Regions from separate parts of the Gordonia sp. NPDC003376 genome, predicted to be linked through region 3. Evidence: predicted binding sites of a transcription regulator. Region 3 holds the regulator's gene; each other region holds the start of a gene.
What was found. Region 3 encodes LexA, which represses DNA repair genes until DNA is damaged. Its sites were predicted from a motif close to CGAACANNTGTTCG; they were not measured.
Positions count from the first base shown of each region.

Region 1: the regulator LexA is predicted to act here: its motif matches at 3,093-3,106, upstream of ACWDUA_RS04970 (SAV_6107 family HEPN domain-containing protein).
Region 2: the regulator LexA is predicted to act here: its motif matches at 6,320-6,333, upstream of ACWDUA_RS13760 (alpha-ketoglutarate-dependent dioxygenase AlkB).

Region 1 covers NZ_JBSFRM010000003.1:209,329-218,945, reverse strand. The annotation lists gene ACWDUA_RS04985 (LppM family (lipo)protein) at 1-717, opposite strand, end outside; gene ACWDUA_RS04980 (phytoene desaturase family protein) at 714-2,342, opposite strand; gene ACWDUA_RS04975 (GNAT family N-acetyltransferase) at 2,348-3,001, opposite strand; gene ACWDUA_RS04970 (SAV_6107 family HEPN domain-containing protein) at 3,261-3,761, shown strand; gene ACWDUA_RS04965 (DUF3040 domain-containing protein) at 3,952-4,356, shown strand; gene mraZ (division/cell wall cluster transcriptional repressor MraZ) at 5,168-5,608, shown strand; gene rsmH (16S rRNA (cytosine(1402)-N(4))-methyltransferase RsmH) at 5,894-6,835, shown strand; gene ACWDUA_RS04950 (hypothetical protein) at 6,832-7,746, shown strand; gene ACWDUA_RS04945 (peptidoglycan D,D-transpeptidase FtsI family protein) at 7,768-9,617, shown strand, end outside.
Region 2 covers NZ_JBSFRM010000011.1:154,286-163,902, reverse strand. The annotation lists gene ACWDUA_RS13800 (DUF222 domain-containing protein) at 1-1,090, shown strand, start outside; tRNA gene ACWDUA_RS13795 (tRNA-Phe) at 1,168-1,244, opposite strand; tRNA gene ACWDUA_RS13790 (tRNA-Asp) at 1,273-1,349, opposite strand; tRNA gene ACWDUA_RS13785 (tRNA-Glu) at 1,387-1,459, opposite strand; tRNA gene ACWDUA_RS13780 (tRNA-Lys) at 1,644-1,719, shown strand; gene ACWDUA_RS13775 (hypothetical protein) at 1,814-2,917, shown strand; gene ACWDUA_RS13770 (adenylate/guanylate cyclase domain-containing protein) at 3,009-4,733, shown strand; gene ACWDUA_RS13765 (oxidoreductase) at 4,785-5,657, shown strand; gene ACWDUA_RS13760 (alpha-ketoglutarate-dependent dioxygenase AlkB) at 5,667-6,299, opposite strand; gene ACWDUA_RS13755 (MMPL family transporter) at 6,473-8,737, shown strand; gene ACWDUA_RS13750 (TetR/AcrR family transcriptional regulator) at 8,761-9,387, shown strand; gene ACWDUA_RS13745 (pyridoxal phosphate-dependent aminotransferase) at 9,397-9,617, opposite strand, start outside.
Region 3 covers NZ_JBSFRM010000002.1:273,103-282,719, reverse strand. The annotation lists gene ACWDUA_RS03540 (1-phosphofructokinase family hexose kinase) at 1-569, opposite strand, end outside; gene ACWDUA_RS03535 (DeoR/GlpR family DNA-binding transcription regulator) at 566-1,336, opposite strand; gene ptsP (phosphoenolpyruvate--protein phosphotransferase) at 1,517-3,184, shown strand; gene lexA (transcriptional repressor LexA) at 3,345-4,145, opposite strand; gene ACWDUA_RS03520 (LysM peptidoglycan-binding domain-containing protein) at 4,327-4,983, shown strand; gene nrdR (transcriptional regulator NrdR) at 5,008-5,517, shown strand; gene hrpA (ATP-dependent RNA helicase HrpA) at 5,491-9,504, opposite strand; gene ACWDUA_RS03505 (aminotransferase family protein) at 9,577-9,617, shown strand, end outside.

The DNA.
Region 1 (9,617 bases), on a different contig from region 3:
CGACCAGCCGCCGAATGCCGCGGTCGCGGGATCGGGGTAGGTGGCATCGGCGGTGAAGTCGGCGACGGCACCGGGCTCCGGCGTCCACGAGACCGACGTGTCGCCGCTCTGCTCGCCGTTGGTGGCCGTGATCGGTCCGGCGAACGACACCGACAGCTTCAGGTAGTCGCGGCCGGCGACCAGGCCGGTGAGGTCGGAGGACCCGCGGAAGCGCACCACGTCACCGCTGCGTTTGGCGGAGAGATCCATCGTCATCGCGTTGTCGCCGAACGCATTCGCCACGATGTCACCGAACTGGCTGAACTGGCCGGCGGTGAGGTTGCTGAACGTCACCCGCGAACCCACCCGGATCGCACCGGCATCACCGGCGGTGGCGTCGGTCTGCTGTTGTTGTTGCGGGCTGTCGGCCGACGGCGCCTCTTTGTACTCGCTGACCGACACCTGCCCGGCCATCGACTCCGGGACGTCCAGACGCGGAGGTCCTGACGGGTTGTCCGGTGTGGTCGCGACGATCACGCTGCCCGACATCCGGTCGCCGACCGTCGTCGACCGCTCGAGGCAGCCGGACAGCAGGGGTGCGGCGAGCAGCAGGATCGCGGTCAGCACCACGGCGGTGACACGCGGGCGGCTCCGGGGCACGGTCCGGCGTGACGACGGGCGTGTGGCCGGTGCGGTTGTGCCTGACGGGGGTGTGGAGGACGGGCGCACGGTGCTCATCGTGCCAGATCACGCCGCCGGGAACCCGCGAGCGCCGCCATTGCGGCGATTCGTCCGCTCGCGCCGGTGACGCCACCACCGGGATGGGTGGACGCCCCGGCCAGCAGGAGACCGTCGGCACCCGGGACCCGATGACCGCTCAGGTCGGGGTGGGGCCGGAACATGAACATCTGGTCGATCGTCATCTCGACGTGCATGATGTTGCCGCCCCGGAGTCCGAGTTCGGATTCGAGCAGGTCGGGGGTCTGCACGTGGCGGTACTCGACGCCGTCGGCGAATCCGGGGGCATACCGGTCGAGCTCGGCGATCACCGCGTCCGCGGCGGTCTCGCGCAGATCCGCCCAGTCCCGGCCACCGGACGGGTGGCGAGGATGCCACTGCGCCCAGATGTTGATCAGATGCCTGTCCGGGGGGCTCAGACTCGGGTCGATCGCCGAGAACGACATCGCCACACAGGCCGGCCGGTCGGGCAGTTGCCCGACCGCCGCCGCGGCCTCCGCCCGCCGGAGGTGCGCGCGGTCGGTGACCAGCAGGGCCAGCGACGAGTGCACCCCGTGGGCCGGTAGATCCGACGGCAGGTCGCGATAGACGGGCAGCTCACGCGCCCCCACCCGCACCGCCATCCCCATCCCGGAGCCGACCGAGATCTGGGTGCGCCACCGGTCGAGCAGATCGGGGGCGTATCCACCCGCACCGAGCAGGTCGAGGGTGGTCAGGATGTGGCAGGCGGCGATCACCGTGGTCGCGCAGCGCGACTCGCCGTCGGCGCCGGTCACCCGCCAGTGGTCGCCGCACCGCCCGATCGCCGCCGCGGTGACGCCGGTGTGCACCTCGGCGCCCTCGGCGTCGAGTCGGTGCAGCAGCGCGGTGGTCAGCGCGCCGCTGCCACCCACCGCACGCCCGGGCGGGAGCCGATGCATCAGCGCGGCGAACCCGATCATCGGTGCGGTGGCGGGTGCGTTCATCGGGGGACCCGATTGCGCGCCGAACCAGGCGAGAGCCGCCTTGAGGTGTTCGGAGGTGAACCAGCGGTCGAGCAGCGCGTCTCCCGACGCCATCAGTTCTTGGGTGGCCGACAGCATGCGGCCGGCGCGGTTGCCGACGACGCCGGTGCGGGCACTGGTCGCCGTCGCGCCGAGCCCGCCGAAGGTCAGGGCGAGGCGTCCCGGGTCAGGGGGGTGGTAGAACGCCTTCATCAGCGCCTGCGATCGCGGTGTCCAGACTTCGACGAACCGACGGTAGGCGTCGGCGTCGCGGCTGCCGCACGCGGCCTCGATGGACGCGCAGGTGGCGTCGAGATCGGTCCGGAACACCAGCGGGGGCGCGGTGTCGGTGGCCGGGCAGAACGCCCACGGGTCACAGTCGAGGTAGGTCAGGCCCATCTCGGTGAGACCGAGATCGTCGATCACCGGTGAGTGACGGATCATCAGGTGCGCCGACGACCCGCGGTCCACCCGGTAACCGGGGAACCGCTCGACGGTCGACACGGCCCCGCCGGGCACCTCGTCGCGTTCGACGACGCACACCGATCGCCCGGCCCGCGCCAGGTAGGCGGCGGCGACCAGACCGTTGTGGCCACCGCCGACGACCACGGCATCCCATCTCGGGTGGGCGGCGATCTGCATCGGGCTCACCTCGACGTAGGTCGGCCGGGGTCGGCCAGCGGCAGCCGCCGGCCGAGGAAGGCGAACGGGCGCGGGTCACCGGCGAAGGTGAAGTGGCGCAGGACGTCGACGAAGCCCATCCGTCGGTAGAGCGCCCAGGCACGGTTGCGTTCGGCCGGGATCTCCGGGGTCGACAGCAACACGTGCCGTTCGGGTCGTCCGGTGAGCAGCAGGGTGAGCAGTTCCTCGCCGATCCCGTGTCCCTGCGCGGTGGGGTGCACGTGCAGCTCGGTGAGTTCGAAGTAGTCCGCGGCGATCTCGTCGATGTCGGCGGGGGAGGTGCCGGTCAACCGCAACCCGGTGCGCAGTTGCTGGTTCCACCACTGATCCGGCGCGCCCCGGTAGCCGTAGGCGATACCCACCAGGACCTCGTCGCCGCCCGGGGAGAAGGGACTGCGCAACCGCCGGCGTTCGATGTCCGGCGTGCGCGGGGTGACCGGCGCGGGCGCGATCGCGCCGAACGCACTCCACCCGGGGCGGGCGATGTGCTCACGCCACAGTCCTGCCCGGTGACGTTCGGTGCCGCGGGGGTAGTTCATCGCGGTCACGTAGACGTCGAGCGCGGGCTCGAGCCAGGCCGGGGAATCCTGGCCGGTCAGTCGGGCGAGCCGGATGGTCACGCGCCGTCCTCTCTGTCCTCGGGTGCTCAGATCTCACCGATGTTGCCGTCCGCCTTGAACCCTTGCACGGATCTGGCTATATTGAATATGTCGAACGGGTGTTCGATGAATGTGCCTCCGCAAGCTGTTCAGCCTACGCCCACACGACGACGCGGCCCGGCAGTGAGCGAGGGAAGCGCTCACCACCGGGCCGCGTTCGACGAAATGTCGGTGGCCGCACCGATGATGATCACGTATCCACCGGGAAGGGGAGGGTTCCATGCCATCGCATACCGCATCGTCGGGCAGTGCCCGGTCGTCACGTCGCAGCCCGATGACCGAGGTCGACCCCACGGCCATCTCACGTGCGCGCGATCTGCTCGAGCGGGCCGACCTCCTCGTCGACAATGCGGTCGGGATCACCGACGACGACGCCGAGAGATTCCGTCAGCTCTACCTCGCGGCGCTTCGTGGTGCAGGCGCGGCACTGGCCCTCCATGAGCCCCGGACCCCTCGTGCCGGACGGCGTAACCCGGGCGACGCATGGAGTCGGATCGGCGCCCGGGTGCCCGACCTCGTCGGCCATGCGGAGTATTTTGCGGCGCACTCGCGCCGGCGGATGGACATCGAGAGCGGCCTCGACCGGACCCTCCCGGCGGGGCTGCTCGCAGAGTTCCACTCCCGGCTGCTCACCTTCCTCGACGCGGTCGAGGCCCTCGTGATCGCCTCTGAGCGGGGCGATCGTGGGCCGGGGTCGTTCACCATGGCGCATCCCGCATGACGTGCGCGGCGCACCTGGTGACGGCGTTCCGGGTGGCGCGATGATCGATGAATTCGACAACCATGGAGGGTAATGGTGGTCGACGTCCGATTCACCTCGTATCATGGAATGTAGCCGCGAACAACAGTTGTCGACGGGCGTCGCGGCGCACATCTCGTCGGTGACTCGTCGGTAACAGTTAGGAGGGTCGGTGCCACTCTCAGAGCACGAGCAGCGGATGCTCGAAGAGATCGAAAGCGCTCTGTACGCGGAGGACCCAAAGTTCGCGTCCAGCGTGACCCGTCGCCGCCTCGGGCGGTCGCCTGGTCGTCGTCGTGTTCAGGCGGCGATCGTATTCGTCGTCGGGCTGGTGCTGTTGGTGGTGGGGCCGATCATCGGGCTCACTGTCGGTGGCTTCCCGATCGTCAGTCTCGTCGGCTTTCTCGTGATGTTCGCCGCCGCGCTCCTGGCCCTGTGGGGTGGGTCGCCCGGAAAGGGGTCACACGACTCCGCGGGCCGCTCCTCCGGTGGCAAGGCCGCTCGCGCCGCAGCGCCCAAGCGCAAGTTCACCGAACGGATGGAAGAGCGCTTCAACCGACGCTTCGAGCAGGAATGATCCGCCGGTCGGCCTGAGCCGACTGTCGTCACCCTCCCGCACCGACGACTCAGAAGTCCATACAAACGCCGGCGGCGCACCCTTCATGGGTGCGCCGCCGGCGTTGGCATGTGGGCAGCGTCCGTACCCGTGGCAGGCGGCGGAACCGGCCGTACTCTGTTCGATCGACAGCCGGCCGACACGGCATGGCGCCACGCGGGTGCGCTTCCGCATGATTCCCACCGCGCCCCACACGCCTTCGCGCGCGGGTCTCACCGTGATCGCCCCACCGCGCCCCACACGCCTTCGCGCGCGGGTCTCACCGTGATCGCCCCACCGTGTCTCACCGTGATCGCCCCACCGTGTCTCACGTGATCGCCCCACCGTGTCTCACGTGATCGCCCCACCGTGCCCCACATCCGGTCTCCCGCGGACTTTCACCTGGTCTCCCCGCGGTGCCCGCACAGGGCTTCACCTGGCGTTCCTCGAGACTCGCGCGGTCTCTCCGTCGCGATCCCCACCGTGCCCCACCGCGATCCCCCCTGCGCCCCACTGCGATCCCCACTGCGCCCCACCCTTGCCGATCACGCGCTCTCACCTGGCACTTTGATCGTCAACCACCACATGCATAACGCCGTCGATGGTGTGTGGCGACACGCGCCCACCTGTGTTCCCCACGGAATTTTGCTGCCCTGAACTGGGCCTATGCGATCGAGGGGGGACGGGTGGGGCGTTTGGGGTGGAAAGTGGTGGAAAGTGGGGTACTGTGGGCAGCACTGGATGAGGCGACACCGGCACGGGGGAGCTGAACTCAGGGGCGGGAGGTGTCGACGTGTCCGTGCGATTCGTCGGAACATTCACGCCCAAGCTGGACGACAAAGGGCGGCTCACGCTGCCCGCCAAGTTTCGCGATGCGCTGGCAGGAGGGGTGATGGTCACGAAAGGCCAAGACCACAGCCTGTCGGTGTTCCGGGCCGAAGAGTTCGACGTCATCGCCGCGAAGATCGTGGAGGCATCGCGCAACGATCCGGAGTCGCGTGCCTATCAGCGGTACTTCTTCGCGAGCACCGACGAGCAGCGGCCCGACGGTCAGGGGCGGATCACGCTCTCTGCCGACCATCGCGAGTACGCGGGACTGTCCAAGGAATGTGTGGTGTTCGGCAGTTTCGACCACCTGGAGATCTGGGACGCGCAGGCATGGCGCGACTACCAGAGCCAACACGAGGAGAACTTCTCGGCAGCCGACTCGGCCGCGCTGGACGCGGTCTTGTAGCCGAGAAGACACGGGTGCCGGCCAATGCACTCGGTCTCGGGTGGCCCGAGGCCCCGGCCCGGTCAGACCCTGGCGTACTTCCCCAACGCCAGGTTCACGATCGGACCGGGACCCCGCGCCATCACAGGCCATCGCAACGAACGACGTACTCCCGATCCTCGCGTCCGGTATCGGACGACGTGCGGATCGGTCCACTCGAGGGGCAGATCGGTGACACCGCAGCACGATGACGACGACACCACCGCAGGTGGGCGTCGATCCGGCGAATTCGGGCACGTGCCCGTCATGGCCGATCGCATCGTCGAACTGCTCCGTCCGGCCCTCGACACCGACGCCGTCGACAACCCGATCTACGTCGACGCCACCCTCGGTGCCGGCGGACACAGCGAACTGATCCTGCGGGAGTTCCCGCGGGTCCGGGTGATCGGCATCGACCGGGACGACTCCGCGTTGGAGATCGCGTCGGCGAGACTTGCCTCCTACGGTGACCGGATCTCGGTGCACCGGGCCCGATTCGACGAACTGTCCAGCGTGCTCTCCGCCGCCGGTGCCGACCGGATCGACGCCGCGTTGTTCGACCTCGGCGTCTCGTCGATGCAGCTCGACCGCGCCGACCGCGGCTTCGCCTACTCCGTCGACGCCCCGCTCGACATGCGCATGGACAACCGGGAAGGGCTCACCGCCGCGGACGTGCTCAACACCTACTCGCACGGTGACCTCGCACGGGTCCTGCACGACTACGGGGACGAGCGCTTCGCGGGCAAGATCGCCTCGGCGGTGCTACGCGAACGCGAACGCGAACCCTTCACCACCAGTGGCCGTCTCGTCGAACTGCTGTACACGACCATCCCGGCGGCCACCCGTCGGACCGGGGGACACCCGGCCAAGCGGACCTTCCAGGCGCTGCGCATCGAGGTCAACCATGAACTCGACGCACTGCGTCACGCCCTGCCCGCCGCGCTGGCCGCACTGCGCGTCGGTGGACGGGTCGCGATGATGAGCTACCAGTCCCTCGAGGACAAGATCGTCAAGCGCGAGTTCACACTTCGCACCACATCGACCTCGCCCGCCGGGCTGCCGATCGAATTGCCGGGCACCGCACCGCGTTTCCGTCTGATCACCCGCGGTGCCGAACGACCCGACGAGCACGAACTGGAGATCAATCCGCGGTCGGCCCCGGTACGGGTGCGGGTCATCGAACGAGTCGCCGAGGAGGTCGTGTCATGACGGTGCTCGACGACACGCGCACGTCGAGAGGCAGGCGCGCCGAGGCGGCAGACGATGCGGGCGTCACCGGACGGCGGGGCCGAGACGGCCGCGTCACCGGCACCCGTACCACCCGGTCGAAGGCCGCGCAACGGGCCATCGACCGGCACAGCAAACGACTCGACACCGACGATCGTCGCTCGCGGCGCACGTCGGCGAGGGCCGATACTGCCGCTGGTCGCCTCAGGTCACGCACCGGCACCCCGATCACGCTGCGGGAGCGGCTGATCCGCGTTCCGATTGTCGTCCCGGTGCTCGCACTGCTCGCCCTCGGACTCGGGCTGAGCCTGTGGTTGTCGACCAAGGCCGCACAGGACTCCTACGAACTCGGTGTCGCCCGCAAGGAGAACCAGTCGCTCACCGATCAGCGCGATGCGCTCAAACGCGCCTACGAGTCGGGGAGCTCGGCGCCCCAGCTGTCCGACAAGGCCGCCGCGCTCGGTATGGTCCCGGCGAAGAATCCGGCGCGGATGGTGGTCGGCCCCGACGGCCGCCCGCGCATCGTCGGGGATCCGACCCCGGCCACCGGCACCCGGATGGGCACGATCAACCCCGAGAACACCCCCGATCCCACCGCCCGGATCGATCCGAAGAAGGTCGACGACTCGATCGGCCTGACCGGTCCGGGGGCCACCGAGACCTCCGAGCCCACATCCACCCCGGCTCCGCCGGCGTCCCCCGGCACGTCGACTCCTTCGGCCTCGAGCCCGGCCACCCCGTCGGCGGCCCCTGGTCCCGGGGCGACGACGCCCGCGCCGAATGTGCTGCCACAGAACGCGACACCGACAAATCCGACCAACCGGAACCTGGCGCAGGCGGCGCCCACCACAACCGGCAACCCGCCGAGCGCACATTCCTCGGCTTCGCGATAGCGCAGTGAACAATTGACAACCATGACACCAGCGAGGAGTCCGCGATCCGCCGACGTCCCGCCGCCCAGAGCCCCACGCCGTCCTCGTAAGACCGGCGGTCCGTCGGGATCGGACCCCAAGCGTCCGGGCATGTTCACCCTGCGCAGCCGGATCGCGTGGGTGGTGATCGTGCTCGCCGTCCTCGCGGTCGCCGTGCGGATGGTCATCGTGCACACCGTCGAATCGTCGTCGCTGTCGGCGCAGGCGGCCGAGCAGCGCGAGTACACCCAGGTGCTCACCGCCAAACGCGGCTCGATCCTCGACCGCAACGGCCGCCCGCTGGCCTACACCGACGAGGCGCGGTCGCTGACCTTCCTGCCGCAGGTGGTGCGCAAGTCGATCGCCGCAGCGCACCACGACAACCCGGAACTGCCCGACGTGGACACCCGGCTCGCGGAGATCTCCGCGGGCGTCAGCTCGGCGCTCGGGGGTTCGATCAGCGCCGACGACCTGCTCGCCAAGCTGAAGAGCGACGAGACCTTCGTGTACCTGGCCCGTTCGGTGAGCCCCGACGTCGCCGCCCGGATCACCTCCGAGTTCCCGGAGGTGGGCGCCGACCCACAGAGCATCCGCCTGTACCCGGGCGGGTCACTGGCCGCCAACGTGGTGGGCGACGTCAACTACGACGGCAACGGCCTGATCGGCCTGGAGGCCTCCCTGGACTCGATCCTGGCCGGCACCAACGGTTCTCGCACCTACGACCGCGGTTCCGACGGTGCGGTCATCCCGGGTTCCACCCGTAACGTGCACCCGGCGATCAACGGTGCGACCGTCCGCCTGACCCTCGACTCCGACATCCAGTGGTTCGTCCAGTCGGAGGTCGCCAAGGCCAAAAAGGCCTCCGGTGCCAAGTCGGCGTCGGCGGTGGTGCTCGACTCGCGCACCGGCGAGGTGCTCGCGATGGCCAACGACGGGACCTTCAACGCCTCCCGGCCGCTCGACGAACAGCCCGACGCCCAACTCGGCAATCCGTCGGTGACCTCACCGTTCGAGCCCGGATCGGTCAACAAGATCATCACCGCGGCCGCCGCCATCGAGTACGGCCTGACCACCCCCGACCAGGTGCATCAGGTGCCCGGCAGCATCAAGATGGCGGGTGTCACGGTCAACGACGCGTGGACCCACGGGGTGGAGCCCTACACGACCACCGGGATCTTCGGGAAGTCGTCGAACGTCGGCACACTGATGCTGGCCCAGCAGGTCGGTGAGGAGCGCTTCGCCGAAATGGTCGCGCGCTTCGGATTGGGGCGGTCCACCGGCGTGGGTCTGCCCGCCGAGAGCGCCGGAGAGGTGCCCGCGCTGAGTCAGTGGTCGGGTGGGTCGTTCGCGAATCTGCCCATCGGACAGGGCCTTTCGATGTCGTTGCTGCAGATGACGGGGATGTACCAGGCGATCGCCAACAACGGGCTGCGCATCCCGCCGCGCATCCTGACATCGGAGCAGCGTGACGGGCAGGGCGCCGAGACCGAGCAGCGCCCGGCCGGTGTGCAGGTCGTCAGCCCGCAGACCGCGCAGACCGTCCGCAACATGTTCCGGGCGGTCCTGCAGGACGATCCGATGGGTGTGCAGATGGGCACCGGCGCCAAGGGTGCCGTCGCCGGATACCAGCTGTCCGGCAAGACCGGCACCGCCCAGCAGGTGGATCCGGCGTGTGGCTGCTACTCGACGTCGAGCTACAACATCACCTTTGCCGGCATCGCGCCCGCCGACAACCCGCGCTTCGTCGTCGGCATCATGCTCGACAACCCCAAGCGCAGCAGCGACGGTTCCGGCGGCCAGTCGGCGGCGCCGTTGTTCAGCACCATCGCGTCGTGGATTCTGCAGCACGATCG
Region 2 (9,617 bases), on a different contig from region 3:
CCAGTTCGAGTGTGACTGCGGTCGGGAGGACTGCCCCGCCGAGATCCCCGAAGCCGGGACGATCCCACACGTGCAGTACGTCATCCACCTGATGGCCAACGAAGCCACCGTCGCCGACCTCGACACCGTCACCGGCCGACCCCGACCCGAACCTGAGCCGGAAGGTCACAGCGACAACAGTTCTGAACGGCAGCTCGATCTCGACGTCACTGCGACCGGTGCCACCGAGCAGCCCGACGACACTCCCACACCTGATGACACCCATCAGTCGGCACGCCGCGAGCGTGACGCGGCAGTCGAGGCGGGACCGACCGGCATCGACACGGCCGCGAATCCGATTGTCACACCCGATGTTCCACCGACTGTGGCGTCGACCGGTTCCTCGGACCTGCCGGCCGGTGCCGCACCCGGGTATCTGTTCGGCAAAGGTGTCATCGCCCCGGAGTTCGTGCGGGACCTCGCCTCCCACCCGAATGCCCGGTTCACACGACTGGTCCCCTCAGGTGTTCGGCCCGAGGATGTGGTGTTGCCGCCGACCCTGCCCTCCGATCCGTATCGGCCCTCAGCAGCCCTCGACACATTCGTGCGTCTGTCCTATGGCACGTGTGCCGATGTGGCGTGCACCCGAAGCTCATTCGATGCCGATCTCGACCACGTCACCGAATACGATCACCACAACCCGGCGGCGGGTGGGCAGACCACCCCGATCGGGCTGAATCCGAAATGCCGGTTCGATCATCTCCACAAAACCCATTCCGGGTGGATCGATGATCAATACCGTGACCCCCACACCGGCCGGCTGGTCATCGACTACACCACCCCCGAAGGGCTGATCCTGCCCGGACCCGCGGAGACCATGGAAGATTTCTTCCCCGGCCTGAGGAGATACCGGTTCGACGACCCACCACCAGCCCCACCGGGGACACATCTGAAACCCGACGGGGAGCGAGTGCTGGACCAGGACCCGAACCTGTCCCACACACATCGACTGGCCCGCAAACTCCGACGCCGACGACTCGAACGCCAACGCAACCGTGCCCGCAACCAGACACCCGCCGGCCACGCGGACTCACCCGCCCCACCCTTCTGAGGACGGTCGGCTCCGCCGGTGACTCTCGGATCGGGCCCGAACACGAAAAAACCCACCGTTTCCGGTGGGTTGTCTCTTGGTGGCCAGAGCCGGGATCGAACCGGCGACCTTCCGCTTTTCAGGCGGACGCTCGTACCAACTGAGCTACCTGGCCGAACGGTGCCGGTCATGAACCGAAACCTTGGCGACCCTGACGGGACTCGAACCCGCGACCTCCGCCGTGACAGGGCGGCGCGCTAACCAACTGCGCCACAGGGCCATATTCATTTGTGTCCGAACTCGTGAGAGCTCAGGCGTACCCCCTACGGGATTCGAACCCGCGCTACCGCCTTGAAAGGGCGGCGTCCTAGGCCGCTAGACGAAGGGGGCCGGTTCTCCGGTCGGAGGCGCTCCGTTGGGAGCTGAATCAGATTAGGACACTGCGCGACAAAAACACAAATCAGCAGGTCAGTGGGGTATCTCGGTCAATTCGACATACCCGGGGTGGGGGTTGCGTGACTGCGCCGTCGGGCGGGGTAAACTCTGTTCGGCTCCGCTCCGGCGGGGCTTACCTGCCCCTATAGCTCAGTTGGTAGAGCTACGGACTTTTAATCCGCAGGTCCCAGGTTCGAGCCCTGGTGGGGGCACCACGAAGCCAGAAGTTCTCAGGTGCTGCCGGTACGGTGACGCCGGCCGGGTCGATGATGCCCGGCCGCAGTCATGTCATCGCCGGGAAGGAACTCGATGTCCCCGAACAGTCCCCGACTCGAGAACGAACCGTCCCGCCGCACGCGGGCACTCGGTCCCGTGATGCGGAAGCTGTTCGGCGGCGTGCCGTTGTTCCTCACCGTGGTCCTCGTCGGCATCATCGCCGGTAGCGCCACGTTCCTCGCGGTGAGCCCCGACAAGCACTCTTCTGCAGCGGATCCCTCGGCCGATCAGATCGAGTCGGCACGGGAGTCCGTGGCGTCGGCCACGATGATGTTCGGGCTGATGACGTCGGCCCTCGGCAGCGCCACCGGCAGTATCAAGAGCATCTCGGAGGGCGCCGGCAGCATCTTCGACGCCGTCGACACCGCCCACACCGCGTCCGGCCAGATCGTGTCGGCGTTCGATTCCGCACCCGGGACCGCGGGCGCCGGCGGCGACGTGCGCAGCATGACGGTCGCGATGTCGAATGGCATCGGCGACCTGCAGTCGCTGGCCTCGACGGCGGGGCAACTCGATTCGCTGGTCAGCCCCGTCATCACCTTCCTGCAGAAGAACACGGTCCCCGGCAGCGCCGATCTGCTCACCAACCTGACCGCCCTGCAGTCGTCGTCGCGGGAGATCGCGAACCAGCTCGGAAACCTCGACGACCTCAAGAAGGAGATGAAGACCCTCGGCGATGCCGTCGACGAGGCGAGCGGTCACCTCGACGAGGGCGTGACGCAGGCACAGCAAGCCGCCCGACAGTTGAACACCGGGCTCGGGCAGCTCGCGTCGGCCCGCGGTGACACCGTCGCGGCCGCGAACTCGGTCAGCAAGGGTGTCGGCCAGCTCACCACTGTGCTCAACTCGATCTCCAACAACCTCGAGTCGGCCGCCGACAACCTCACCCCGGCCGGGGAGCAGGGAGTCCTCGCGGCGCCTGTCGTGGCGGTCGACAACTCCGACCGCACGGCGACCTCACTGCTCGTCGGTGGCGGCTCGGCCTTTCTGGTCCTGGTCCTGATGCTCGTCGTCGGCCGTGTTCTGCGACGTGGTGACGCGACGTCGAACGACGCGGCGACCGGGGCCGACGAGGGCCCGGACGACCGGTCCGACGACGCCCCGGCGACCGAGGAGTTCAGCGCGCTTCGTCCGTGATCGCGCGGTGTACGGTCACGGGGATATCGACCCTGGTGTGACCCTGCTCATTCGGTACGCTTTGGAGTGATATCGACGGCAGGGAAGACGCATGAGTCCAGCTCGCAAGACCGGTGTGGCTCCGGCGTCGGCTGGTCGAATCGGCTGGACCCGGGCTCGACGACGCTACGCCGCCCGGGTGTGGGGTGTCGACGGCGAGCCGGGTGCGCGAGAGTGGGCGGGGCTCGGCGCCGCCGACCGTGGCCGGCTCGCGCGGCGTGCGATGGCCGTGGCCGTCGCCTCCATCGTGATCAGTAATGCCCTGATCGGTCTCGAGACCTTTCTGCTGGTGCAGCTCTCGTACAACGGAGGGCAGCTCACCGTCGAGGGGACAATCGGCGCACCGAACTTCCCCGACATCGTCACGGCCGTGATCGTCTGCATCGTCGTCAACGTGGTACTCGGTGTGGTGATGCACTGGCCGCAGGTCCGTTGGTTCGAGCTCGGGTCTCCTGCCGATCACGCCAGACGTGTCGCCGTACAACGCATTCCGGGCCTTCAGGTGGTCGGGACGATGATCGCCTGGGCGGCTGCGGTGCTCAGCTACGTGATCCTGTCGGTCCGCGATCTCACCATCAGCACCCTGTTGGGTGTCACCGTCGCATTCACCCTCGCGGGGATGTCGTGCGCCTGCCTGACCTATCTGTTCGCCGAGCGGGCGTCGCGGCCGCTGATGATGGTCGCCCTCGCCGACGATCCCGCTTCGACCATCGTGCACAGTGTGCGTGGCCGCATGCTGGCGGTGTGGGCGGTCAGCTCGGCGGTGCCGATGATCGGTCTGGTCATCCTCAATGCCGGACGTCATCTCGAGCTGCTACCCCCGGTCACCGGTTCGGTCGACTGGGCGGCGTTGGTGCTCGCGGTCGTCGGGCTCGCCTCCGGTGCCCGGGTGGTGGTGCTGGTGGGGCAGTCGCTCAGTGACCCGCTCACCGAGCTGCGGACCGCCGTGGAGAAGGTCCGTGCAGGCGACTTCGAGACCCATGTCGACGTGTACGACTCCTCCGAGATCGGAGTGTTGCAGCACGGCTTCAACGAGATGGTCGCCGGCCTCGACGAGCGGGAACGCATGCGCGAACTGTTCGCCCGTCACGTCGGGGACACCGTCGCCGAGCTGGCGATCGAGAAGGGGATGGGTCTGCACGGCACCAACACCGAGGTGGGGGTACTGCTCGTCGACATCATCGGCTCGACGACGATCGCGCAGGAGCGTCGCCCCGAGGACACCGCGGCCCTGCTCAACGAGTTCTTCGAGATCGTCGCCCAAGTCGTCGACCAGCATGCCGGATTCGTCAACAAGTTCGAGGGTGACGCCGCATTGGCGGTCTTCGGCGCGCCGGTCAAGATCGACAATCCGGCCGGTGCGGCACTCGCCGCGGCACGTGAACTCGCCCGTGCGCTCACCGACGCCCTCGACGTCCACTGGGGTATCGGGGTGTCGTTCGGGGTGGCGTTCGCCGGCAATATCGGAGCCGAGCGGCGCTATGAGTACACCGTGATCGGCGACCCGGTCAACGAGTGCGCGCGGCTGTCGGAGATGGCCAAGACCAGCCGGGTTCCGGTGCTCGCCAGCGGCGCCGCGATCGCCGACGCGGCGGAGGAGGCCGATGAGTGGGCGCTGCTGGGCAAGCGCGTGATGCGCGGCCGCACCGAGCCGACCGCGATCCACGCACCCGTGGCACTCATGCCGCACGGACCGACGTCGGTGGGCGAGATGCTCACCGGACTGTTGCGCCCGGCGCGCTGGCTCGGCGCCGCCGGTGTACTGAACTCGGACTGATATCGACCAACCCACTCCGGTGCGCCGGGGTGACGACCACAGGGGGAACGCATGAGCGGATGGACGACCGGAGACATCCCGGATCAGTCGGGACGGACCTTCGTGGTCACCGGCGCCAACAGCGGTCTCGGGGCCGAGACCGCCCGGGCGTTGATCGATGCCGGTGCCCGGGTGATCCTGGCCTGCCGCAACACCGCCAAGGCCGACGCCGTGGCCCGTGAACTCGGTGAGCGGGCCGAGGTGGCCGCCCTCGACCTCGCCGACCTGGCCTCGGTGCGGTCCTTCGCCGACGACCTCGCCGGCGCCGACGTCCTGATCAACAACGCCGGTGTGATGGCGGTGCCGCTGGGTCGCACCGCCGACGGGTTCGAGATGCAGATGGGCACCAACCATCTCGGGCACTTCGCGCTGACCGCGCTGGTGTTGCCGAAGATCACCGACCGGGTGGTGACGCTGTCGTCGGGCATGCATCAGCTGGGTCGGATCGACCTCGACGATCTCGGCTGGGAGCGTCGCCGGTACCGCGCCTGGCAGGCCTATGGCGACTCGAAGATGGCCAATCTGATGTTCGGGCAGATCCTCGCGGAACGGTTCGACGCCGCCGGTGACACCCGCAAGTCGCTGATCGCACACCCCGGGTACGCCGCCACCGGACTGCAGGGCCACACCGAGTCGATCATGGACAAGGTGATGGTTCTCGGCAATCTGTTCGCCCAGTCCGCGGCCGACGGCGCCTTGCCGACCCTGTTCGCGGCCACCTCGCCGGCTGCGGTGAACGGCACGTTCTACGGGCCGACGAAGCTCTTCGGGATGCGCGGCGCGCCGGGGGAGTCCGGGTTCAGCGGACGGGCGCGCGACGAGCGGATCCGGGCCGGTCTGTGGACCGCATCGGAGAATCTCACCGGTACCTCGATCACGCTGTAGCGCAGCCGATCACCACACACCCGGCGGGCGGAACTGCACACTGATCCGCGGGCCGACGCCGGTGCACTTGGGTACCGCGTGCTCCCAGGTGCGTTGACAGCTGCCACCCATCACCAGTAGGTCGCCCGCCGACAGCAGGAACCGGATCGACGGCCCACCCCCGTTGGGGCGCAATGCGAGTGGACGCGGTGACCCCAGCGAGAGGATGGCGACCATGGTGTCGTGGGTCGCGCCGCGGCCGATCCGATCCCCGTGCCACGCAACCGAATCCGACCCGTCCCGATACAGGCACAACCCCGCGGTCGCGAACCCCTCGGGTAGTTCCGGGCGGTAATGGGCGCTCAGGGCATCTCGTGCATGGACGAGCAGCGGATCGGGCAGCGTCTCGCCGGCGGGGTACTGCGCGAGCAGCCGCGGCACGTCGACGACGCGGTCGTACATCCGGCGACGCTCGGCCCGCCAGGCCGCGTTCTCCCGCAACGAGTCGAACAGGGCGTCGGCGCCGGTGATCCAGCCCGGTCGGAGATCCACCCAGGCGCCGTCGGTGAGTTCGCGGCGCGTCACCATGCCTGCGAGCTGCCCGATCTGCGGTTCGGTGTCGTCGGGATCGAAGATCGAACCCTGCATGCCGACGGACGTCATACGGCCAGAGTAGCGACTGTCGAACGAATGTTCTAGCCCATTCCGGGCGTGCCCTTGCTCACAGACGGCGGACGATGGTGGCCGAACGGCGAGAAGTGGAGTAGAACTTTCCAAGTGTTAGTCATGCACACTTTTGCTGACATCTCACGTCCAGTCGACAGAGGAACCCCCTAATGGCTTCAGTGCTCTTCCGGCTCGGCCGGTTCTCCTTCAAACACAAGTGGTGGGTGATCGCTGCCTGGCTGGTCGTCCTGATCGGGGTCGGCTCGGCGGTCGCCGGTCTCAAACCGACCCTGGCCAAGGACTTCGACCTGCCCGGCACCGACTCCGGTACCGCGACCAGTCAGGTGCAGGAGTACTTCCCGCAGGTCATGGCGCAGCAGGAGCATGCGTCGACCAGTGTGCTCGTCGCCGCCGACGACGGCCTCGCCAACCACACCGACCAGATCAACGCCCTGGTCGCCGACCTCAAGACCCTGCCCGACCTCACCGATGCGGCGACCATCGCCGACCCGGTGGCCGTGGCGCAGGCCCAGCCCGCACTCGCCGGCTCGGTGCTCGGCGACGGCGGCAAGGTCGGTCTGATCCAGGTCCGCCAGAACATCAAGATCATGGACCTCACCGTCGACGAGAAGAAGCAGCTCGTGGACATCCTGGAGAAGAACCGCGGCAACGGCCTGCAGGTCGAGGCCACCGGTTCGCTGATGCAGGTGATGGAGGCCGGTGGTACCGCCGAGCTGATCGGCTTCGCGATCGCGTTCGTGGTGATGATCGTCGCCTTCGGTGCGCTGGTCGCCGCGTTCATCCCGCTGATCACCGGCATCGTCGGTGTGGCGCTCACGATGCTGCTGCTGTACCTCGGTTCGGAGTTCATCACGGTCAACGAGACCGCCACCGGCATCGTCACGATGCTCGGCATCGCGGTCTCGATCGACTACGCCCTGTTCATCGTGTCCCGCTACCGCAGCGAGCTCCGACGAGGCGGTGATCGTGCCGACGCCGCCGGCCGTGCCGTCGGAACCGCGGGTACCGCGGTGGTGTTCGCCGGCCTGACCGTGATCATCGCGGTGGTTGCGCTCATGGTGGTCGGCATCCCGCTGATCACCCAGATGGGCGCCGGTGCCGCGGTTGCCGTGGCGGTCGCCGTACTCTCTGCCCTCACCCTGATCCCGGCTCTGCTCGGGGCCACCGGCCGGTTCACCTTCGCGCCGAAGATCCCGTGGATCAAGCACGCCGAGGAGTCGGCCACCGAGGACACCCTGGGTGTCAAGTTCGGCCAGACCGTCACCCGTCGCCCGATCCCGTTCATCATCGCCGGACTCGTGGTGCTGATCCTCGCGGCGATCCCGATGTCCAAGCTCGAGCTCGGCATGGAACTGACCAGTGACGACGAGGTCGCGGCCCAGAGCCTGCTGCAGCGTGGCTTCGGTGAGGGTGTCAACGGGCCGCTGCTGGTGGTGCTGCACGACGGCGACGGCCAGGTCGCCACCGCCGCGGATGCCGCGGTCGCCCATATCAAGACCCTGCCCGATGTGGCCAATGCGTCCACCATGACGTGGATGGGCAACGGACCGTCGCAGCAGAACCCGAACGTCGACGCGAACACCGCGTTGATCATGGTCACCCCGAACGGCGGACCGGCGTCGGAGTCGACCCATGCCCTCATGGAGAACATCCGCGACTACGCCCCGACCGCCGAGAAGGCCGGAGCGGAACTGCACGTCGGCGGTCAGACCGCGATCATGTCGGATCTCTCCGACCGGCTCGACAAGGCGCTGATCCCGTACCTGCTGGTGGTCGTCGGTCTTGCCTTCCTGATCATGATCGGGGTGTTCCGGTCGATCTGGGTTCCGCTGATCGGCACCGTCGGCTTCCTGTTCTCGGTGCTCGCGACCTTCGGCGTGACCGTCGCGATCTTCCAGGAGGGCTGGCTGGGTCTGATCGACCACACCAAGCCGATCCTGTCGTTCCTCCCGATCTTCCTGATCGGTGTGGTGTTCGGCCTCGCGATGGACTACCAGGTGTTCCTGGTGACCCGCATGCGCGAGGAGTACATCCACGGCATGTCGGCGAAGGATGCGATCATCGCCGGATACCGGCACGGCGCCCGCGTGGTGACCTCGGCCGCGATCATCATGATCAGCGTGTTCGCCGCGTTCATGCTCGCGCCGGACACCACGTCCAAGATGCTCGGCTTCGCCATGGCGATCGCGGTGTTCTTCGACGCCTTCATCATCCGGATGACGGTGGTCCCGGCGGTGATCGCACTGCTCGGTGATCGTGCTTGGGGTCTCCCGAAGTGGCTCGACAAGCTGGTCCTCGACTTCGACATCGAGGGTGGTGCGGTCCGCAACCGTGGCGTGCCGTCGGCGGCCGCGGAGTCCGACGGGTCCACCGATGAGCAGGATGCCTCGGCGGAAGCAACCGTGACGAGCTGATAGAGAATCAGGTCATGACCACCATGTCGGACCGGTGCCGGTCGGGCGATCCGGGGAAGTCCCCGGGTCGCCCGCTGGGCCTGCGCGGTCAACGCAAGCAACGCACCCGGGCCGCGATCCGTGACGCGGCGCTCCGCCTGTTCGCGGATCAGGGATATGCGCACACGACAGTCGAACAGATCGCCCGTGAGGCCGGGGTCTCGCACACCACCTTCTTCCGGTACTTCGTGTCCAAGGAACAGATGGTGATCGCCGACGACCTCGACGATCTGCGGGAGGAGACACTCGCCTCGATTCCGCGGGGACTCGGTCGTTTCGATCTCCTGCGCGCACTGATCCGGGCGTATTTCAGCCTGGCGATGGACGATCCCTGGGCGTCCAGTCAGGCACGTGCGCGGCTGATCATGAGCGAGCCGACGCTGCGGGTCGCGAATCAGATCGAAGCCGATGCCGCGATCTCGCACGCCACCGAGTTCTTCGCCCGATACCTGGGTGTGGCGGCCGACGATCGGCGACTGCAGGTCTTCGTCGCCGCCGCCGGGGGAGTGATGTTCCACATCGCGTGCGGTGTGCCCGACGTGGCGATCGACGGGATGCTCGACCGACTCCTCGAAGCGGTCGATCTGTTGGAGCAGGGTCTGCCGGTGTGAGTGGCCGGGTCAGGCCAGGCGGCGCAGCCGCCTGGCCGCCTCGGCGATGACGTCGTCACGCTTGGCGAAGGCAAAGCGCACCATGTGATCCCACGGTTCGGTGTCGTCGGCGAACGCGCTCACCGGCACCGCCGCGACGCCGATCCGTGCGGGGAGCATCCGGCAGAACTCCGCGCCGTCGGTGTAGCCGAGCGGGCGGGGGTCGGCGCACACGAAATACGTTGCCTCAC
Region 3 (9,617 bases):
GCCTCGGCGAGTTCGGTCTCGTTGGGCTTGATCAGGTCGACCGGCCCCGTCACGGCCGCGGTCAGCGGGGCGCCCGAGGTGTCGATCGCGACGCGACATCCCAGGGGGGCGAGGGCATCGGCGAGGGTGCGGTACCAGTCGTCGGGGACGCCGGCCGGGAGCGAACCGCACAACGCCACCCAGGTGGCGTCGGCGGCGCGATCGAGCAGCAGGGCCGTGAGCGCGTCGGCGGCGTCGGCGTCCAACGTCGGTCCGGGTGCGTTGATCTTGGTGGTCGTGCCGTCGGTCTCGGCGATCGTGATGTTGGTGCGGACGTCGCCGGTGACCCCGACGGCGTCGATCTCGAGCCCGACGCCGTGGAGGGCGGCCAGCAGCGGATCGCCGTCGTGGGCGGGCAGGATGGCGCGGGTCGGGATGGCGCTCTCGGCGATCACCCGGGAGACGTTGATGCCCTTGCCGCCGGGTTCGCTGCGGACATCGACGGCCCGCTGCACCTCCCCGCGCAGGAGAGGGCCGGTGATCTCGAGAGTGCGGTCGAGGCTCGGATGTGCGGTGAGGGTGACGATCATGCGATGACGACCTCGATACCGTGGGCGACGAGTGCCGCCGAGAACGCCGGGTCTATCCCGCCGTCGGTGACGAGGACGTCGATCTCGTCGAGATCGGCGAAGGAGATGAAATCCTCCCGGCCGATCTTCGAGGAATCGGCGAGGACCACCACCTTCCGTGCGGCGCGGACCATGGCCGACTTGACCGCGGCTTCCTCGGGATCGGGCGTGGACAGCCCGAGGCCCTCGCTGAGTCCGTTGGCACCGATGAACGCGACCGACGCCCGCAGACGCTCGAGGCGCGACACCGCGTCCGCGCCGACCGCCGCCTGGGTGACGCCGCGGACCCGGCCGCCGATGAGCTGCAGGGTGCAGTCGGGGAGTGCCGTCATCACCGCCGAGACCGGGATGCTGTTGGTCACCAGGGTCAGTCGCCGCTGTTGCGGGACATGCAGTGCCACCTGATAGGTCGTCGTGCCCGCGTCGACGATCACCGAACCCCCGTCCGGTGGGAGGAACCGGACCGCCGCGCGGCCGATCGCCGCCTTCTCGGCCGAGCTGCTCGACGCGCGCTCGGCGACGCCCTGTTCGTCGCCGATCTGGGCGAGGTCCGGTCGCACGGCACCGCCGTGGACCCGGGTGAGGTGTCCGCCGCGCTCCAGGATCGCCAGATCCCGTCGAACGGTCTCGCCGGTGACGTCGAACTGTTCGGCGAGGTCGCTGACCGACGCCCGGCCGTGCGTGCTCACCTGTTCGGCGATCGCCCGCTGTCGTTCTTCCGCGTACACGTTGCTCCGATCGAGTGACGCCACTCACCAGGGTTGTGGATATAAGTGGTTATCGGTGTTGATATATCTGTGTTTACGCCTGAACGTATTGACAAGTCAAGCTTTTCTTGTAACTTCGATCACAAGACGAGTGCAGAGTGAAAGGGCACGGTCGTGAATCAGCTGAAGGACGAGGTGGCGATGAAGTCGCTGCAGGGCACTCCGGTGGTCGGGGGAATCGCATACGGGCCGGTGGTCCGGGCGGGGGTGCGCATCGGGCCCGCCGGCGACCTCGAGACCCGAACCGAGGTGGGCGAGGCCGACCGCGGCGCCGAACAGGCCCGGTTCACCGCGGCGGCAGCGGCGGTGGCCGCGCGACTTCGCGACCGGGCCTCACACGCCTCGGGGGCGGCCGCCGAGGTGCTGATCGCCACGGCAGGGCTCGCCGAGGACCGCGGCTGGACCGGCGCAGTGGCCAAGCGCATCGCCGACGGCGCTCCCGCAGCCCTCGCCGCGAGCGGGGCCACCGCCCAGTTCGCCGAGATGTTCACCGCCCTCGGGGGTGTGATGGCCGAGCGCGTCACCGACCTCGAGGACGTCCGCGACCGTGTGATCGCCGAGGTCCTGGAGCTCCCGGAACCCGGTGTCCCGGTACCGGACTCGCCGTCGGTGCTGTTCGCGGACGACCTGGCCCCCGCCGACACCGCCGGTCTCGATCCCGCGCTCGTCACCGCCCTGGTCACCCGACTGGGCGGACCGACCAGCCACACCGCGATCATCGCCCGCCAGCTCGGCATCCCGTGTGTCGTGGCGGTGCCCGGACTCGGTGCCGTGGCGGCAGGTACCACCGTGCTCGTCGACGGCACCACGGGCACCGTCGAGATCGAGCCGGCTCCGGCCGCCGCGCAGGCGGCGGTGGCCACGAGCCGCCGGCAGGCCGAGGTCGTCGCCGCATGGTCGGGACCGGGCCGCACGGCCGACGGTCACGAGGTGGCGGTGCTCGCGAATGTCGCGGACGGGGTCTCCGCGCGCGCGGCGACCGGATATCCGGTCGAGGGCATCGGCCTGTTCCGCACCGAACTGACCTTCCTCGACCGCACCGACGAGCCGACGATCGACGAGCAGGCGGCGCTCTATCGCGAGGTGATCGACGCTTTCCCGGGTGGCAAGGTGGTGATCCGCACGCTCGACGCCGGTTCGGACAAGCCGCTGCGGTTCGTCGACCACGACACCGAGGCGAACCCCGCGCTGGGTATTCGCGGAAACCGGCTCACCGCAACCCATCCCGAGATCCGGATGAACCAGCTCGATGCCATCGCCCGGGCCGCGCACGAGTCCGGTGCCACCGCGCGGGTGATGGCACCGATGATCGCCGGTCCGGCCGAGGCCGCGGAGTTCGCCGCCGAAGTGCGTGCGCGAGGAATGATCGCGGGGGTGATGATCGAGATCCCGTCGGCGGCGATCCTGGCGTCGGCGGTGCTCGCGGAAGTGGACTTCGTCTCGATCGGGACCAACGACCTGACCCAGTACACGATGGCCGCCGACCGCATGTCGGCCGAGCTCGCCGAGCTCACCGATCCGTGGCAGCCCGCCGTGCTGCACCTCATCGAGGGTGTGGCCCGGGCCGGGGCCGATGCCGGAAAACCCGTCGGGGTGTGCGGCGAGGCGGCCGCGGATCCGCTCCTCGCCTGCGTCCTGGTCGGGATGGGCGTCAGCTCGTTGTCGAGTGCCCCCGTCGCGGCGGCGGGTGTCGGTGCACGGCTGGGGCAGGTGTCGCTGGCGCAATGCCGCGACGCGGCACGGGCGGCCCTGGCGACCTCGCAGGCTGCCGACGCGCGAGCGGCTGCAGCCGCGGTCCTGGCGGGCTGACAACCGCACGGCCGTGCATCGCGTGTGACAACCGCGAGGCCGTGAATCACGGTGTGGGAATCCCTGTGCGACAACCGCTGCACGATGACGCCGTCTGAAGAACTGCCTTCCGGGATGCGATTCCGGGAGGCGGTTCTCGTCGAGGCGACTCAGCCGGGTGTCAGACCCGGCGCATCACGGTGACGACCTTGCCGAGGATGACGGCGGTGTTGCCGGGGATCGGGTCGAAGAGCTCGTTGTGGGGCATCAGCCACACCTGGCCGTTGCCCCGCTTGAGGGTCTTGACGGTCGCCTCGCCGTCGATCATCGCGGCGACGATGTCACCGTTGTCGGCCACATTCTGCTGACGGACCACCACCCAGTCGCCGTCGCAGATCGCGGCGTCGACCATCGACTCGCCGACAACCTTGAGCATGAACAGCGATCCGTCTCCGACCAGCTCGCGCGGTAGCGGGAAGACATCCTCCACCGCCTGCTCGGCGAGGATCGGTCCGCCGGCCGCGATCCGGCCCAGCACCGGGACGAATGCCGGGGTGGGCAGACCGGCCGCGGTCGGGTCGTCCGACGGATTCGGGTCGATCTGGTTGTCCTGCACGTTGACCGCACGCGGCCGATTGGCGTCGCGTTTGAGCAGGCCCTTGCGTTCGAGGGTGCGCAGCTGGTGGGCCACCGACGAGGTCGAGTTGAGACCCACCGCATCACCGATCTCCCGGATGCTCGGCGGGTACCCGCGTTCGCGGACCGACCGGCGGATCACCTCGAGCACCTCGCGCTGACGCTGGGTCAGCGTGGCCTCGATGACGACCGGATCGATCGCATCCGGGTCGGCCGCGGCCCTCGACGCCCCGGTCCTCGACGATCCCGCCCTCGACGACGCCGCCTTGGGCGACCCCGCCTTCGACGACCCGGCCCTCGACTTCGCGCCCGACGACCCGGCCGCGCGCCGCGTCTTGTCACTCATCGCGTACGTGTCCTTTCCGTGCCGCCCCGCGTCGGCATCTCTGTGGTCGAGGTTATCCCACGTTCCCGACAACCTCAAACACCTGTTCGAGGTGTTTCCACGACATTCGTCAGAGCTCCGTGATAGAACTTCGAACAACAGTTCATCGAACGCGTGATCGAGAAACGGGAGGCTCTCTCTCATGCAGACAACCCTGACAACCGAACGTCGGGTGGGCACACCCACCGACCGGATATCCGTCGCCGCCGTACCGCGACCTGCGGCAGGGGTCCGCGGCGCCGATCGTCACCCCGTCGGTCGGCGTCCCGGCGGCCGCGGTGCGCTCGGGCACCCGGGCGAGGTCGAGGGCACCCGCGCGGGTGTCCAGCCCCGCGGCTTCGGCGAACCCCACACCGGCGAGCGCCGCGCCGCGGCCGAGATCCGGAGTCGTGGCCGTGTGGTGGCGGGTCGTGCCGGTGCCATGCGCGGTGGGGCCGGCCGTGTGGCCTGTGCCGACCCGGTGCGGGTCCCGGTGTCCACCGCGTCGAGGGGTGTGTTGTCGGCAGTCCATCGTCGGCGTCGCACCACCGCGGTCGCGGTGATGACCGGTGCCGCGCTCGCGATGCTGGTGTGGATCGTCGCGATCGCCGGCTCGGACTACCAGCGTGCCGCCGTCCCGTCTCCGGTCTCCACCCAGGTGGTGCACGTCCGGGCGGGGGAGTCACTCGGATCGATCGCCGCCCGGGTGGCCCCGGACATGCCGACCCGGGTGGTGATTGACGAGATCGTCGAGCTCAACGACATGGCGGGCAGCGGTCTCCAGGTCGGGCAACCACTGCTGACGCCGCGTTACCGCTGACCGGTGGGACGGTATTGTCGTGGTATGCGCTGCCCGTTCTGCAGAAACGAAGACACCAAGGTCATCGACTCGCGTGTCGCCGACGAGGGGCAGGCGATCCGTAGACGACGTTCGTGCAGTTCCTGCGGCCGCCGCTTCTCCACCGTGGAGACCGCCGTGCTCGCCGTGGTGAAGCGCAATGGCGTCACCGAACCGTTCAGCCGCGAGAAGGTCATGCGCGGCGTGCGGCGGGCCTGCCAGGGGCGCCACGTCGACGAGGACGACCTCGCCCAGCTCGCCCAGCAGGTCGAGGAGGCGGTCCGCGCCTCCGGTGCCGCCGAGATCCCCAGCAACGAGGTCGGTCTTGCCATCCTCAAGCCGCTGCGCGACCTCGACGAGGTCGCCTATCTGCGCTTCGCATCGGTCTACCGGTCGTTCGATTCGCTCGAGGACTTCCAGCGCGAGATCGACGACCTGCGCGACGAACGCTCTCGCCACGGGGATGCGGTCGGGGTCAACGGCGCCGTCTCAGCCGAGTCGGTCAAGGGTTCGTAGCGCCCGCTTCTCCGACACCGGATACCGCGTGCCCAGACGTTGGGCGAACAACCCCACCCGCAGTTCCTCGACCATCCAGTGGGCCTGCTCGTTGACTCGGTCGCGGCGCGGTTCCGGCACCTGCTCGAGGCGCTGATTCCACCGGGCGATCACCCGGTCGACACTGGCCATCGCGTCGTGATCGCGGGCCGCGGATGCGGGCAACTGCTCCAGTCGTGACCGTGCCGCCGCCAGGTACCGTGGCAGATCCTCGAGATGGGTGTGCGGTGTGGCCAGCACGAATCCGTCGAAGATCAGGTTCTCCAGCTGTTCGGCGACGTCGTCGGCCGGTACCTGACCGGAGTGGGTGTCCATCACGCGACGCAGGGGCGCCACCTCGCGTAGCGCATCAACCGCCAGTCGCAGATACTCCGGGGCCACCGCGGTCACCCGTGGACGCAATGTCGCGACCATCTTCTCGAACGCGGCCGGGTCGCGGACCGCGAGGGCCGCGTCCGCGGACACGAGGTCGCGGATGGCACGTCGGGTGCAGTCGGCGAACAACTGCGCCGACTCGCGATAGGGGTTCTGGCTCAACGCCAGCCGGCCCGCCGGGTCCAGCCCCGACGACGCCTTGGCGCTCAGTGGCGGGATCGCGGCGTCGAGCAGGGTGATCACCGCCGGGAGGTGCAGCCGCGCCGCCTCGTCGGTCGATGCCGCGGCGGTGACCTCGACGCCGTGGGGACGGGCCGGATCGCCGGCGACGCGCAGCGTCGGATATCGGGTCAGCTGTTGTCCGGCGACACGGACGGTCTCGTCGACGGCGAGTGTGCCGATACCGTCAGCGGTCCAGCGTGTGTGCCGCACGGCCGGCGCGATGGCAGCGGGAGATGGTGTGGCACCACTCAATTCGGCCAGCGAGTCTGCACGTGCGGTGATCTTCCCCGTCGGGTCGGCGAGGGCGAAGTGCATCCGCAGGTGCGCCGGGACGCGGTCGATGTCGAAGTCCTCGGGACGGACCCGGTGCCGGGTGATCTCGGCGAGCTCGCGTGCGAGCCCGCGCACCAACGGTTCGGAGCGCGGCTTGAGGCGGGACAGCGCGAGCGTGGCGAAGCGCTGCGCGGGTGCCATCGTCTTGCGCAGCTGTTTGGGCAGCGTCTTGACCAGCTCGGTGGCGAGTTCCTCCCGCATCCCCGGGACCAGCCAGTCGAAACCGGCGTTGCGGATGTGGGGTAGCAGGGGAGCCGGGATGACCACCGTGACACCATCGTCGGCAGCGCCGGGCTCGAACCTGTACCGCAGCTCCAGGCGGGTGTCGCCCTGGGCCCAGACCCCGGGATAGTCGGTGTCGGCGACGCTGACGTCGGCCGCCACGTCGGCGGGGGTGAGGTCGAGCAGATCCGGGGTGGCGCGGCGGGCGGCCTTCCACCACGAGTCGAAGTGTCGGGCAGAGGTGACCTCGGCGGGCACCCGCTGGTCGTAGAACTCGAACAGCTGGTCCTCGGAGATCACGACATCGCGTCGCCGTGCGCGGTGTTCGACGTCGGCGGCCTCGTCGAGCAGGGTCCGGTTCCGTTGGAAGAACCCATGATTGGTGTGCCAGTCACCCTCCACGAGCGCATGGCGCAGGAAGAGGTCGCGCGCGGTCACCGGGTCGACCGGCCCATAGTCGACCCGACGTCTGGCGACCAGCGGCACACCGTAGAGCGTCACGCGCTCGTAGGCCATCGCCGCGCCGCGCTTGTTCGACCAGTGCGGTTCGCTGTAGGTGCGTTTGACCAGATCGCCGGCCAGCCGTTCGGCCCACAGGGGATCGATCGACGCCACCGTGTGCGCGAACAGCCGTGAGGTCTCGATGATCTCGGCGGCCATCATGAAGGCGGGCGGCTTCTTCGACAGCGGGGAGCCGGGGAAGATCAGCAGCGTGGTGTTCCGGGCGCCGGTGTACTCACGGCCCTCGGTGTTGCGGGCGGCGATGTTGCCGAGCAGCCCGGCGAGGATCGCCCGGTGGATCGCATCGGGATTCTGCTCGGTCTCGGGTATCTCCCACCCGAGATCGTCGACGATGCCACGGAGCTGGCGGTGCAGGTCCTGCCACTCCCGGATGCGGAGATAGTGCAGGAACTCCCGCTCGCATGTGCGGCGGAACTGGTTGCCCGACAACTGCTTCCGCTGCTCATTCAGGTGCCGCCACAAGGCGAGGTAGCCGAGGAATTCCGATCCGGGCACCACGAACCGGCGGTGCGAGGCGTCGGCGGCCTCCCGGTGTTCGGCGGGTCGCTCACGCACATCCGGGATCGACAGGGCGGCCGCGATCACCAGCACGTGGTCGAGGCAGCCCTCCTCGTGAGCACCGACCAGCATGCGGGCGATCCGCGGATCCACCGGGATGCGGGCCATGGAGCGGCCCACGGTGGTGAGCCGGGGGCCTCGCGACACCTCGTCACCGGAACCCTTGTCGTCACCGGACCCCCTGTCCGCCGGGACGATCGCACCGAGTTCGGTGAGCACGGCCATGCCGTCGCGCACCGATCGCGCGTCCGGAGGCTGGACGAACGGGAATGCCGCGATGTCGCCGAGACGCAACGACGCCATCTGCAGGATGACCGACGCGAGGTTGGCGCGCAGGATCTCCGGGTCGGTGAATGCGGGACGGGCGTCGAAGTCGTCCTCGGAGTACAGCCGGATGCAGACACCCGGGGCGACACGGCCGCAGCGGCCGGCGCGCTGGCGGGCACTGGCCTGTGACACCGGTTCCACCGGCAGGCGCAACACCTTGGTGCGCGTAGCGTAGCGGGAGATGCGAGCGGTGCCCGAGTCGATCACATACCGGATGCCCGGCACCGTCAACGAGGTCTCGGCGACGTTGGTGGACAACACGATCCGACGGCCGTCCGACGGCGTGAACACCTTGTGTTGATCGGCGATCGACAGTCGTGCGTACAGCGGGACCACCTCGGCCCCGGTGGCGACACGTCGCGACAGCGTCGACGCGGCCTCGCGGATGTCACGCTCGGTGGGCAGGAACACCAGGATGTCGCCGCGCCCGTGGGCTCCCCACAGCTCGCCGATCGCGGCGTCGATTCCCTGGAACAGGTCGAGGTCGGCATGCTCGCCACCACCCTCTTCGCTGCCGGAATCGGCTCCGTCACGCAGTGTCAGCGGCCGATACCGGACCTCGACCGGGTAGGTCCGGCCGGACACCTCGAGCACCGGCACCTCGGTGGTGGCGGTGGTGAAATGCCGCGCGAATCGGTCGGGTTCGATGGTCGCCGAGGTGATGATCACCTTGAGATCGGGGCGGCGCGGCAGCAGCCGGTGCAGGTAGCCGAGGATGAAGTCGATGTTCAGGCTGCGCTCGTGCGCCTCGTCGATGATGAGCGTGTCGTAGTGGCGGAGCATCGGATCCGAGGCGATCTCGCGCAGCAGGATGCCGTCGGTCATCACCTTGACCAGGGTGTCGGCACCGGAGCGGTCGCTGAACCGGACCGAGTATCCGATCGCGTCGCCGATGCTGGTGTGGGTCTCGTCGGCGATGCGTCGTGCCACCGAACTGGCCGCGATACGGCGGGGCTGGGTGTGGCCGATCGCGCCGCGGACACCGCGGCCGAGTTCGAGGCAGATCTTGGGCAGCTGTGTGGTCTTGCCCGACCCGGTCTCGCCGGCGATCACCACGACCTGATGGGCGGCGATGGCCGCGGCGATCTCGTCGCGCGCATCGGAGACGGGCAGTTCCGGCGGGAACTCCAGGACAGGTACCGCGGCGCGACGGGCGGCGAGGCGCTTCTCGGCGGCGGTCACGGCGCGCTCGAGGCCGGCGACCTTCTCGGGTGCGGGAGAGCGGCCGAGCCTGTCCAGGCGTCGACGCAGGGAGTGTTCGTCGGCGAGGGTCACAGCGCCGATGCGGTCACGAAAGCCGCGTCGGTCGAACTGTGTGTGTCGGGTATGCGGCGCGGGGTCCTCGCGATTCGGGACCCCGCGATCCGGTTCGGTTCCTGCTGATCCCATGATGGTGTCCAGGATATGGGACCGGCGTCGCCCGGCCCCGCGTCGCCCGGTGACCCCCGGCATGATGGAGCCATGGTTGGTTCGCTGTGGCATGGGTTCGCGGATATGGGTGC